Regions from separate parts of the Paenibacillus sp. ATY16 genome, predicted to be linked through region 1. Evidence: riboswitches for the same ligand, from Rfam matches in the RefSeq annotation. Region 1 holds a riboswitch; the other holds the start of a gene.
What was found. A riboswitch is a leader RNA that binds a small molecule or an ion and turns the genes downstream of it on or off. The one in region 1 is predicted to bind cobalamin.
Positions count from the first base shown of each region.

Region 2: linked by a shared signal. The riboswitch ahead of CFI03_RS28220 (S-layer homology domain-containing protein) and the one ahead of CFI03_RS22895 (ABC transporter substrate-binding protein) in region 1 are both predicted to bind cobalamin.

Region 1 covers NZ_NMOK02000037.1:557,381-562,533, forward strand. Annotated here, with positions in the region: gene CFI03_RS22885 (heme ABC transporter ATP-binding protein) at 1-270, opposite strand, end outside; gene CFI03_RS22890 (FecCD family ABC transporter permease) at 267-1,304, opposite strand; gene CFI03_RS22895 (ABC transporter substrate-binding protein) at 1,306-2,286, opposite strand; cobalamin riboswitch at 2,459-2,673, opposite strand; gene CFI03_RS22900 (heavy metal translocating P-type ATPase) at 2,706-4,940, opposite strand; gene CFI03_RS22905 (rhodanese-like domain-containing protein) at 5,086-5,153, opposite strand, start outside.
Region 2 covers NZ_NMOK02000053.1:17,893-23,045, reverse strand. Annotated here, with positions in the region: gene rpiA (ribose-5-phosphate isomerase RpiA) at 215-889, shown strand; gene CFI03_RS28225 (metallophosphoesterase family protein) at 921-1,673, shown strand; cobalamin riboswitch at 1,769-1,947, shown strand; gene CFI03_RS28220 (S-layer homology domain-containing protein) at 2,105-5,153, shown strand, end outside.

The DNA of each region.
Region 1 (5,153 bases):
AAAGCCAGCTGGGGGTAACCCGCCTTGCTGCAGAACCGCCAAACGTCTCGCGAGCGCTTTGCGGGAAAAATTCGACAGATTCACGCCGGATAAGCTGACATCGCCCGAAGAAGGCTTTGTCACGCCGGATAATAGCTGCAGCAGCGTTGACTTTCCTACGCCGTTTGGCCCGATAATGCCATGAATACGGCCAGGCTCCAGCGTAAACGAGAGGTTCTCCAGGACAGAACGGCCGTTAACTTTCTTGCTCACATGTTGAACCGAGATCATGAATAGCCCTCCTGTCCTTTTTTGCGCCGGTACAGCAGATACGCGAAGAATGGCGCGCCTAGCAAAGCGGTTACGACCCCAAGCGGTATTTCTTTCGGGGCAAGGGCTATTCTTGCAAGCGTATCGGACCATAACACGAATATGCCTCCGCCAATCGCCGAGAGCGGAATCAGCAGCCGGTAATCGGGACCAACCATTAACCGGATGAGATGCGGCACCACCAAGCCTACGAAGCCGATAACTCCGCTGACCGACACCGCCGCCGCGGTAAGCAGCGTCGAGCCGATCAGGACGATCAGCTTTGTCCGTTCAACCCGGATTCCCAGATGCGCCGCATGCCTCTCGCCAAGCACAAAAAGATTCAGCGCTTGTCCGTATGCAATCAAAATCGGCAGGCCAATCACCAAGCACGGAAGCACGATATAGACGTCCGCCCAGTTTTTCATCGCCAGAGACCCCATCAGCCAGAACAGAATCTGGTTAATGACTTCGTCGGACATCGATACCATAAACGATACAAACGCGCCTAAGAAGGATTGAATGATGACACCGGACAGGATCAATGTCTCTATCTGCATGACGCCCCTGCTGCGCGCCAGGAAAAAGACGCCGAGCAGCGTCAGCGTTCCCGTCATAAAAGCAACAACTGGAATCGTCCATTCGCCCAGCACGGCCTGATAACCAAACAAAATAAGAAAAGCCGCCCCTACCGAGCTGCCGGATGATACCCCTAACGTATACGGATCGGCAAGCGGATTGCGAAGCACGCCTTGAAAGCCCGCTCCGGCAAGCCCGAGGCAAGCGCCAACAAGCACGCCTAGCAGCACGCGTGACAATCTGACCTGCGTCACAATCGCGATCTCTCCGGTACTCCAATGACTGCCGGCGTCATCCGTCCAAGGAAGCTGATGCAAGAGGATTCCCCATACATCGGCAAACGGAATCATGGAGGACCCAATCGACAAACTTAGAACGATAGAAACAGCAAGAAGGAGCAAAGCTGCTCCTCCATAGACCGCTAATTTTCTTTTCATCTTACTTCACAAGATCCGGGTGAAGAGCTTTCGCAACCTGCAGCAGGGCATCCGCAAGACGCGGACCTACTCGCGAAGTCTCGTCATTGCCAACTTCGAACATCTGCTTGTTCTTCACCGCATCAATCGCATCCCAGCCCGGACGGCTGTTAATTCCGGTAACGATTGGATTCGGATCCTCTCCCAGATCAGGATAAAGGATAATTTCAGGGTTTTGCTTCACGACTTCTTCCGCGCTAACTTCATACCAGCCTGCTTGCGAAGCGCCCACGTTCGTTCCGCCGGCAATCGTAAGCAGTTCATCCAGGAATGTGCCGGAACCAACCGTCCAGCCTGGCGAGAATTCCAGGTAAACCAGCTTTTTCGGAGCGTCCTTCACGGCATCCGTCACCTGCTGCTTCACATCGCGCATATGCGTTGCGACTTGCGCGGCTTCCGTGTTCTTATTCATTATTTTACCGATTGTCTCGATTTTGGCAATTGTTTCATCGTAAGTTTTAGGATCCGTTGCAAGAACCGTAATGTTCAGCTTGCGAAGCTGCTCGACCGCATCGGTATTCATCGAAGAGGAAGCCACTACAAGATCGGGATTAAGAGCCGCGACTGCTTCGATATTGGTCGTCATGTCGCCTACTTTAGGCTTGGACGCCGCTTCTTCCGGATAATTGCTGTAGCTGTCAACGCCGGCTACTTCTTCGCCTGCGCCAACCGCATAAAGAACTTCCGTCTCGCTTGGCGCGAGAGATACGACCTTCGCTGGAGCTTTCTCAAACGTCAATTCCGTTCCAGTAGCATCCGTCACCTTGAACGGATATACCGTCTCCGCTGCGGCTGCCGGACTTTCGGCCGGCTGTTCGCTTTGAACCGGCGATGCCGACGCGCCCGCATTCCCCGCATCGTTCGTGTTCGCTTTGTTAGCGCCGCATGCCGCCATAAAGACCAGAATTGCGGCCATCAGCATGGCCAGCATTAATTTCGACAATCTTTTGTTTCTCCCAACCATTGTTTCCAAGCACCCCTTCTATTTATCTTGAATCGAAAACAAAAAAAGGCATTCCCGGCAAAGGTGCCGGAAATGCCGGAAGCCTTTTTTTGCATGCGTGCAAAGAAAGACGGGTTCCCTCATTCCAACACTTCCCTAATTCCGCGTAGGTACAGCGTTATGCGAACAGGCAGGTCTCCTGACTCGAAGCAGTAGCGCCAGCGTCTTCCCGAATATTGCATTCAGTGACGTAAGCTGGCACACGGGTCTAATTAAAATTAGACCGCTTCTTACAGTGGCGGGTCCGTGCCGGATTTTAACCGGACTTCCCTATTAAGCTTGCAACAGCCTGTCGGCTCCTGCAGCACCTGTTCCATGATTTATTCGTTTTCGACCAACGTAACTATACCACCCATATTCTAGAATTGTCCAGCAGCTCTTCTTAATCTTGCTCCAAGTCGGATGGCGTTGCCCACCACCGACACCGAACTGAACGCCATTGCCGTACCGGCCATCCATGGCTGAAGCATTCCGCAAGCGGCGAATGGAATGATAAGCGCGTTATAGATAAAAGCAAACGTCAGATTTTGCCGGACATTGCGAACCGTTAGGCGGCTGATCAGCAAAGCCTCCGGAATAGCGGTCATCCGGGGCTGGAGTAGCGTAATGTGACCGGCTGTTAACGCCGCATCCGTACCGTCTCCCATCGCGAGGCCTACATCCGCCGCGGCTAGTGCCGGAGCGTCATTCCAGCCGTCGCCGGCCATTCCGACCTTGTAGTCCTGCTCCTTCAGGCGGTCAACCAGTTCCAATTTATCTTCAGGCAGCATATTGGCATAGACCTTCGAAGGATCGATTCCCGCCGTTTGGGCCGCGCTCAAGGCAGGCGCAGGATGATCTCCCGTTGCCAGAACCACGGTTACTCCTGCTTTCCGAAGCTGCGTCACGGCCGGCTTGGCAAAAGCCTTTACCGCATCGATGAAGGAGATAGCTCCGATTACCCGGTTATTATCCGCTACGTATAACACCGTTTCCCCAAGCTTCTGGCGTTCTTCCGCGAATCTTTGAATAGCTGGACTGCCGATGCCCCACTTTTTCAGTGCGGCAAACCCGGCATTGCCGATTCCGATTCTTCTCTGCTCCACCAATGCTTCTACCCCTTTGCCTGTCGTATAGGAGAAATCGGTTGCGGCAGGAGGAACGAGGCCGGTCTGCACGGCCTCCGCCCGAATGGCGACGGCAAGCGGATGAGTCGAATTGGCTTCAACGGCGGCTGCAAGCCTCAAAAGCCCTTGCTTGCTTCCTTGCGTAACGTGTATGCTGCCAATCTTCGGTTTTCCTTCGGTTAAAGTTCCCGTTTTGTCAAGCACGAGCATATCAAGCTGTGCCAGGCGTTCAAGCGCACCCGCTTCCTTCACCACAATCCCTCTTTTGGCGAGACGCCCCGAGGCTACGACAAGGGAAATCGGAGTCGCGAGTCCAAGCGCGCATGGGCAAGCCGCCAACACTACCGCGACGGCGCAACGGAAGGCCATCGTCCAATTGCCCGGATCCACAGCCGTAACCCAAATAACAAAAGTGCCTAACGAGAGAAGCAGCATCGCCGGTACAAACCAAGCCGATACCGAATCGACCTGCCGTTGAATCAGCGACTTCGAACGTTGCGCCTGCCTGACGAGATCAACAATACGGCTTAACATGGTAGCATAACCGGCAGCGGTGGTGCGGATTCGGAGGCTGCTGCTTTCATTCCGGGTTCCCGCCCATACCTGGTCGCCGGGACGCTTGGCAAGCGGAACGCTCTCGCCCGTCAACAAGGATTCATTAATTTCCGACTCTCCGTTAGTTATAACGCCGTCAACGGGAATAATCTGTCCGGCAGGCACAAGCACATAATCGTTCTCCCGGACAAATTCCGTTTTGATCTCCATTTCAACGCCGGCCCGCTCCACTTTTACTACCGTGTTCAGCAGCTTGCTGTATCCCGAGGCATCCTGCTGCGCGCGCGAAGTAACCGAGGCTTCAATGAACTTGCCAAGCAGCACGGCCGTTATAACGACTGCGGATGTCTCGAAATAGAGAGGAACCTCATGGGCATACAAAGCGGTTCGATCCGCATTAAATACGAGAAAATGGCTGTACAAATAAGCAGCCGAGGTTCCGGTTGCCACCAGGACATCCATATTGGTCGCCCGCGACCGGATAGCGTGATAGGCCCCGATATAGAACGGCAGACCTATGACGAACTGTATTACGGTCGCAAGAACCAGTTGAAGCCACGGATTGGTCAGAAGCTCGGGAAGCTCTATCCTGGCAAACGGAGCCAGATGCTGTACCATCGCCGAGAGCAAAGGCGCAGTAAGAATCATGGAGATGATCAATCTCAGCCGAAGCCGGCTTCGTTCCTTCTCGAAGCCTTCCTTCGCATTTTCGGGCAGATCCGCTTTAAAGCCAAGCTTGGCGATCTGCTGCATGATGGCTGACGGTTCAATCATTCCAGGCTTATATTGCACCCAGGCCGTACGTGCCGAATAGCTGACCGCTACGGCTTCAACGCCTGGCATTTTTCCGACATTCTTCTCTATTCTGGCCGCGCAAGCGGTGCAGCTCATCCCTTGCACGGATAAATCGATCGTAATTCCCTTATCGTCCATACGGCTCACCCGCCTTCCGCTTGTCCATTCTACTGCCGTAATCGAACAAGCTCCTGCGTTAATCTATATGATTTGAATGGAGGATGTAGAATTAAAAAAGCGTGCTTGCGGAGGCAATTGCCGCCTGACAAGCACGCTTTGATTTTTATTTGCCGTATGCGACATCGCCATTCCAGGCCAGCATGCCGCCGGTCATGTTGGTTACGTTATAGC
Region 2 (5,153 bases), on a different contig from region 1:
TTGTTAAGAAGGGCTGTGTACAAAGCTTGCCCGATATCGGCATGGTTTATTTAAAGAAATAATGCGTAAAGGCACATTCCCGCTCGGATCGAGCAGGAATGTGCCTTTTATTTAATAAAGAATATAAACCTGCCCTATATTTCCTAACATTCATAGCTTTGTTATACTAAATATTAAATCCTTTGCACAAATTCTAAATAAATAAGGTGATCTCATGGAATCGAAACGCATTGCAGCAGAAAAAGCAGTTGAACTCGTTAAAGACGGGATGAAAGTAGGACTTGGAACGGGCTCTACCGCCTATTGGGCGATTCAAGCAATTGGCCGTCGGGTGAAAGAAGAAGGGTTATCCATCCAAGCGGTCGCGACTTCGGTTCAATCCGAGCAGCTGGCGAAAGAACTTGGCATTCCGATGATGCCGTTTGCCGATGTCGACGTGCTTGATTTGACGATTGACGGGGCGGATGAAGTAGATCCTGCCCTGCACTTAATCAAAGGCGGAGGCGGCGCTCTGCTCCGCGAGAAGATTGTAGCGGCTGCAAGCAAGCAGCTGATTATTATCGTGGACGAGAGCAAGGACGTGAAGCAGCTCGGCAAATTCCCGCTGCCGGTCGAAATCGTTCCGTTTGCGTTCGAGCTGACGGTGAAGAAGCTTCGCAAGCTGGGCTGCGAACCGAAGCTTCGCAAGAATGGCGATGAGCTGTATGTGACCGATAACGGCAACTATATTGCGGATTGCGAGTTTGGGGCTATTGCGGATCCGGAAGCGCTTCATGATGACCTGAACCGGATTCCCGGCGTTGTGGACAACGGATTGTTTATCCATATGGCAAGCCTTGTTATCGTGGGCTCCGCAGACGGTTCGATCCGGAGCATCACGAAGGAATAAGCCGGCCTAACGAGCAGGAAGGGTGGAGAGCATGAACAAGAGGTTTGCGTTAATAACGGATATCCATGGCAATATGCCTGCGTTAAAAGCGGCCCTTCATGAGATCGACACTTTGCAACAGATCGACTCCATCTATTGCTTGGGGGACATGATCGGTATCGGACCGGATACGAATGAAGTGCTTCATGCGCTTTTCTCCAGGGAGGATGTATCCTTTGTGTCCGGCAATCACGATGAAGCCGTGCTCGCGATTATCAAGGGTGAATCTTATCCGGAAAGCCATTACCATTCGGAACGGCATCATAGGTGGATTGCGGAAAGAATGGACAAGTCGTTTGTCCCGCTGCTGGAACGAATGCCTCGCATGATCCGGACCGAAGCGTACGGCAGAAGGATGCTTTTTACCCATTATCATATTGCGCCTGACAAGTTTAACGATCCGATTAGCAAAGATCCGTTTAGCCCAATCGTTGAGCCAAGCCTATCCAATCTGGAAAAGCTGTTCAACGGTTGCGAAGACGCATTGATTGGATTCGGACATCATCATCCGGTACATTATTTCGTCAGCAAAAGACAAACGTTTGTGAATCCAGGTTCCCTTGGCTGCAACAATAAGTCTACCGCGAGGTACGCGATCGTTACGGTGAGCGAGCAGGGTTTTGAGGTGCAATTGCAGGAGGCGGAATATGATAATTCGGCATTCCTTGCTTCCTACGAAAAGCTGGATGTACCCGACCGGGAGTTTATTTTGCGGGTCTTTCACGGGGATCAGCTGAGAGAATAGGCCTATGGAATTGAAAAATTTAGCATGACAAAACGAAGAATATTCGTTATGATGAGCAAGCAAATTGAATACGAGATAAGTATCAGGTGCCAATGATACCTTCCGCCGGTTAAGGCGATGGTATTGGATTGGTTAAAAGGGAAGTTGGGTGAGAATCCCACGCGGTCCCGCCGCTGTAAGAGACGAGTTTATGCGCATATCCACTGGGCAACCGGGAAGGGTGCATAGGCATTGACGCTCGAGCCAGAATACCTGCCTGATTCTTTTTTACACCGCAATTCTACGAGCGATAGGAGGGTGTTCATTATGCATGCTTATTTTGACATGTTTACTTGACCAAACCCTTCAACTTTCACGAGTTGGAGGGTTTTTTGCTGTGTGGATGGGTAGTTATGCAAGAGAATGAGAGATTTATAGAAAGGGAGCTTGTAATGAAAAAAAATAAATGGTTAGTATGGCTGCTTGTTATAGCGGTAACTTTATCCGTTGCGGCAACGCCAGCCCGTGTGTCTTATGCCGACCCGGCAGATACGCCGGAAGGTTACGTCACGCTGGATGTGGAGAAGTTTACGCTTGGCCAGGGCTATATGAAAGAACCCGTGAAAGTGCCTTTTTATGAAGGGGACAATGGCGCTGCCTTGGTCGACCGTCTTCTTGGGGAAGAGAATTACAAGCATACGGGATCGATCGATAGCGCTTTTTATTTATCCAAAGTAAAAGATAGCGATTCTAGACCGGTTGAGCTTCCAGCTTACCTTACAAAGATGCTGGAAGACAATCATGCGGTGCTTGGCGGCAAAGTGGATGAGAATTGGCTTGGAGAGTTTGACTACACCAATATGTCCGGTTGGATGTTTGCCGTAAATAATGCGTTCCCTCCCGTTGGCTTCTCAAATTATGAGCCGCAAAACGGCGATGTCATCCGTGTTCAATTTACCGTATACGGATACGGAACGGACCTTGGCAGCGAATGGGGAGAAATCCGACTTGCCAACAAGGATGGATTAACGGAAGCGGTAGCTGAAATTAACAGCTCACCTGTCAAACAGGAATTGCTGAATGATGAGAAGATTGGTCCAGCTTACGAACATGCATATGCAACATTACAAAATATTGAAAGTACGCAAGAGGAAGTTAATTCAGCTTTGACAGAGTTGGCAGGAGCTCAGGATACAACTCCTCCTTCCATCACGGTTAATGGATTTGTTAACAATCAGGTCGTAACGGCACAACAGCTTCCGTTCTCGGTATCGGTTACGGATAACGTTCAGCAGACAATCGACCCTGAAGTGAAGCTGAACGGGAACCTGCTGCAACCATCCAGCGGACAATATACGGCTGATCTTGTATCTGGTTTGAATACGATTGTTATCAAAGCGGCGGACGGTGCGGGTAACCAGGCAACGCAGACCTATACGGTTATATACAAGGCAAGTGCTGCAGGCACAGTCAGCCAATACGTTGACCGCAATCTGGCTTATCTATTATCAACGGTAAGCAATCCCGTCTTCGGAACGTTAAACGGCGAGTGGTCAGTCCTAACCTTGGCACGCGGCAACTACCAAGTGCCGGATGGTTACTATGACGCTTATTACAAAAAGGTCGTAGCGGCTGTTCAAGATAAACAAAATGTTTTAGACCCAAATAAATATACCGAGCACTCCAGAGTTATCCTGGCGCTGACCTCGATTGGCAAAGATGTAACGGATGTCGGTGGATACAATCAACTCGAGAAGCTGGCAGATTTCAATAAAGTTATTGCTCAAGGCATAAACGGACCTACCTTTGCCTTGCTGGCACTGGACAGCCACAATTACGCTATTCCTGTCGTAGCAGGAGTAGAAGTTCAGTCCACAAGAGCCAATCTTATTCAATACATGGTTGATAAGGAGATTAAGAAAGGTACCGAAAATGCAGGCGGATGGGGCTTTGGCAGCTTTGTTGACGTGGACCTGACTGCTATGACGCTTCAAGCTTTGGCTCCTTATTATAACAGTAACCCTGATGTCAAATCAGCTGCCGACCGTGCAGTCGCTTGGTTGTCCAAGTCGCAAAGCAGCAATGACGGAGGTTATTCCTCGAGCGAGAGCATTGCGCAGGTCATTGTTGCTCTTAGCGCATTAGGGATCGATTCCAACTCGGATCCCCGCTTTGTGAAGAACGGCCATTCCCTGATTGATGCATTCTTACTCTATGCTTTGCCTGATGGCGGTTTCCGTCATACCAAGACGGGTGGCGTCAACGGAATGGCGACCGATCAAGGTACGTATGCCTTGGTTGCTTATGACCGTTTCCTGAAACAGAAGAAATCGCTTTATGATATGACGGATGTCACGCTATCTACCGAACAACCGGCTAATCCCGGTGACCTGACGCTCCCAGCAGGCAATACGCCGCAAGTAGCGGTTCCGGATGATTCGGCTGATTACCGCATTCCGGTTACATCGGCAGACAGCGGCAAACAAATAGGGATCTCTATTCCTGCCGGTAAAACATCCGGTGTAAAGCTTAGTCTACCACTTAATACCGCGCTGCCGCAGATTGATGCAGTAAAAGGAAATAATTCCATCCTGATTCCGCAAGATACGCAAGTGACATCCGGGGATTCAGCAGGCATTCATTTACTTACTACGTTAAATACTTCCGATTCCGCCTTGCAAAATCAAATTAAGACCATAGTTGCAAGCGGTAAAAAACTGGATCAAGTAGCAGTTGCCTTTTCGATGGGCGGAAGCTCGCGCGTGCAATTTAATCAGTTCGTTACCTTGACGCTTAAAGGGATGAGCGGCAAAAGCGTTGCGTATATCGAGGGCGGCGTTGCCACTTCGATTGCGAAATTCGCCAACGATGCGCTCGGTCAAGCAAGCGGCAAGAATGAATACGCGTACGATAACGGCTCTGATCTGATTATCAAGACGAATCATTTTACGGATTATGTTGCTTTCGCTGAAAGCACGATTGTTGTAGACGGTGGAGGAAGCAATCCTCCGCCAACGAAGTACGTAACCTTATCCGTTGACAAATTGACGATCAACAAGGGTTATACCGTTGCAAACACGAAAGTCGAGCTTCGTTCGGGAGATACAGCATGGAGCGTACTCAAACGGATACTCGACAGCAAAGGTTTGATTTACGAATACGTCTTTACTCCGAAATACAACAGTGTTTATGTTCAGTCCATAGCAGGTGACGGTGAATTTGACCATGGCAGCGGAAGCGGCTGGATGTACAACGTCAATGGCGTTTACCCGAACTATGGCGCAAGTCTTTATGAACTAAAAGACGGGGATAATCTGCAATGGCGTTACACAACGGATCTAGGTATCGATCTTGGAGTTAATCCGGATGATTGGGAAACGCCGGGTGAGAACGGCAACAACAGTGGAGACGACGGAAATACGGATTCAGGAACGGTTGGTACAGGCGGTTCCGGCGGGACAGACACGACTCCGAAATCGGAACTGGAAAAGCTCTATTCCG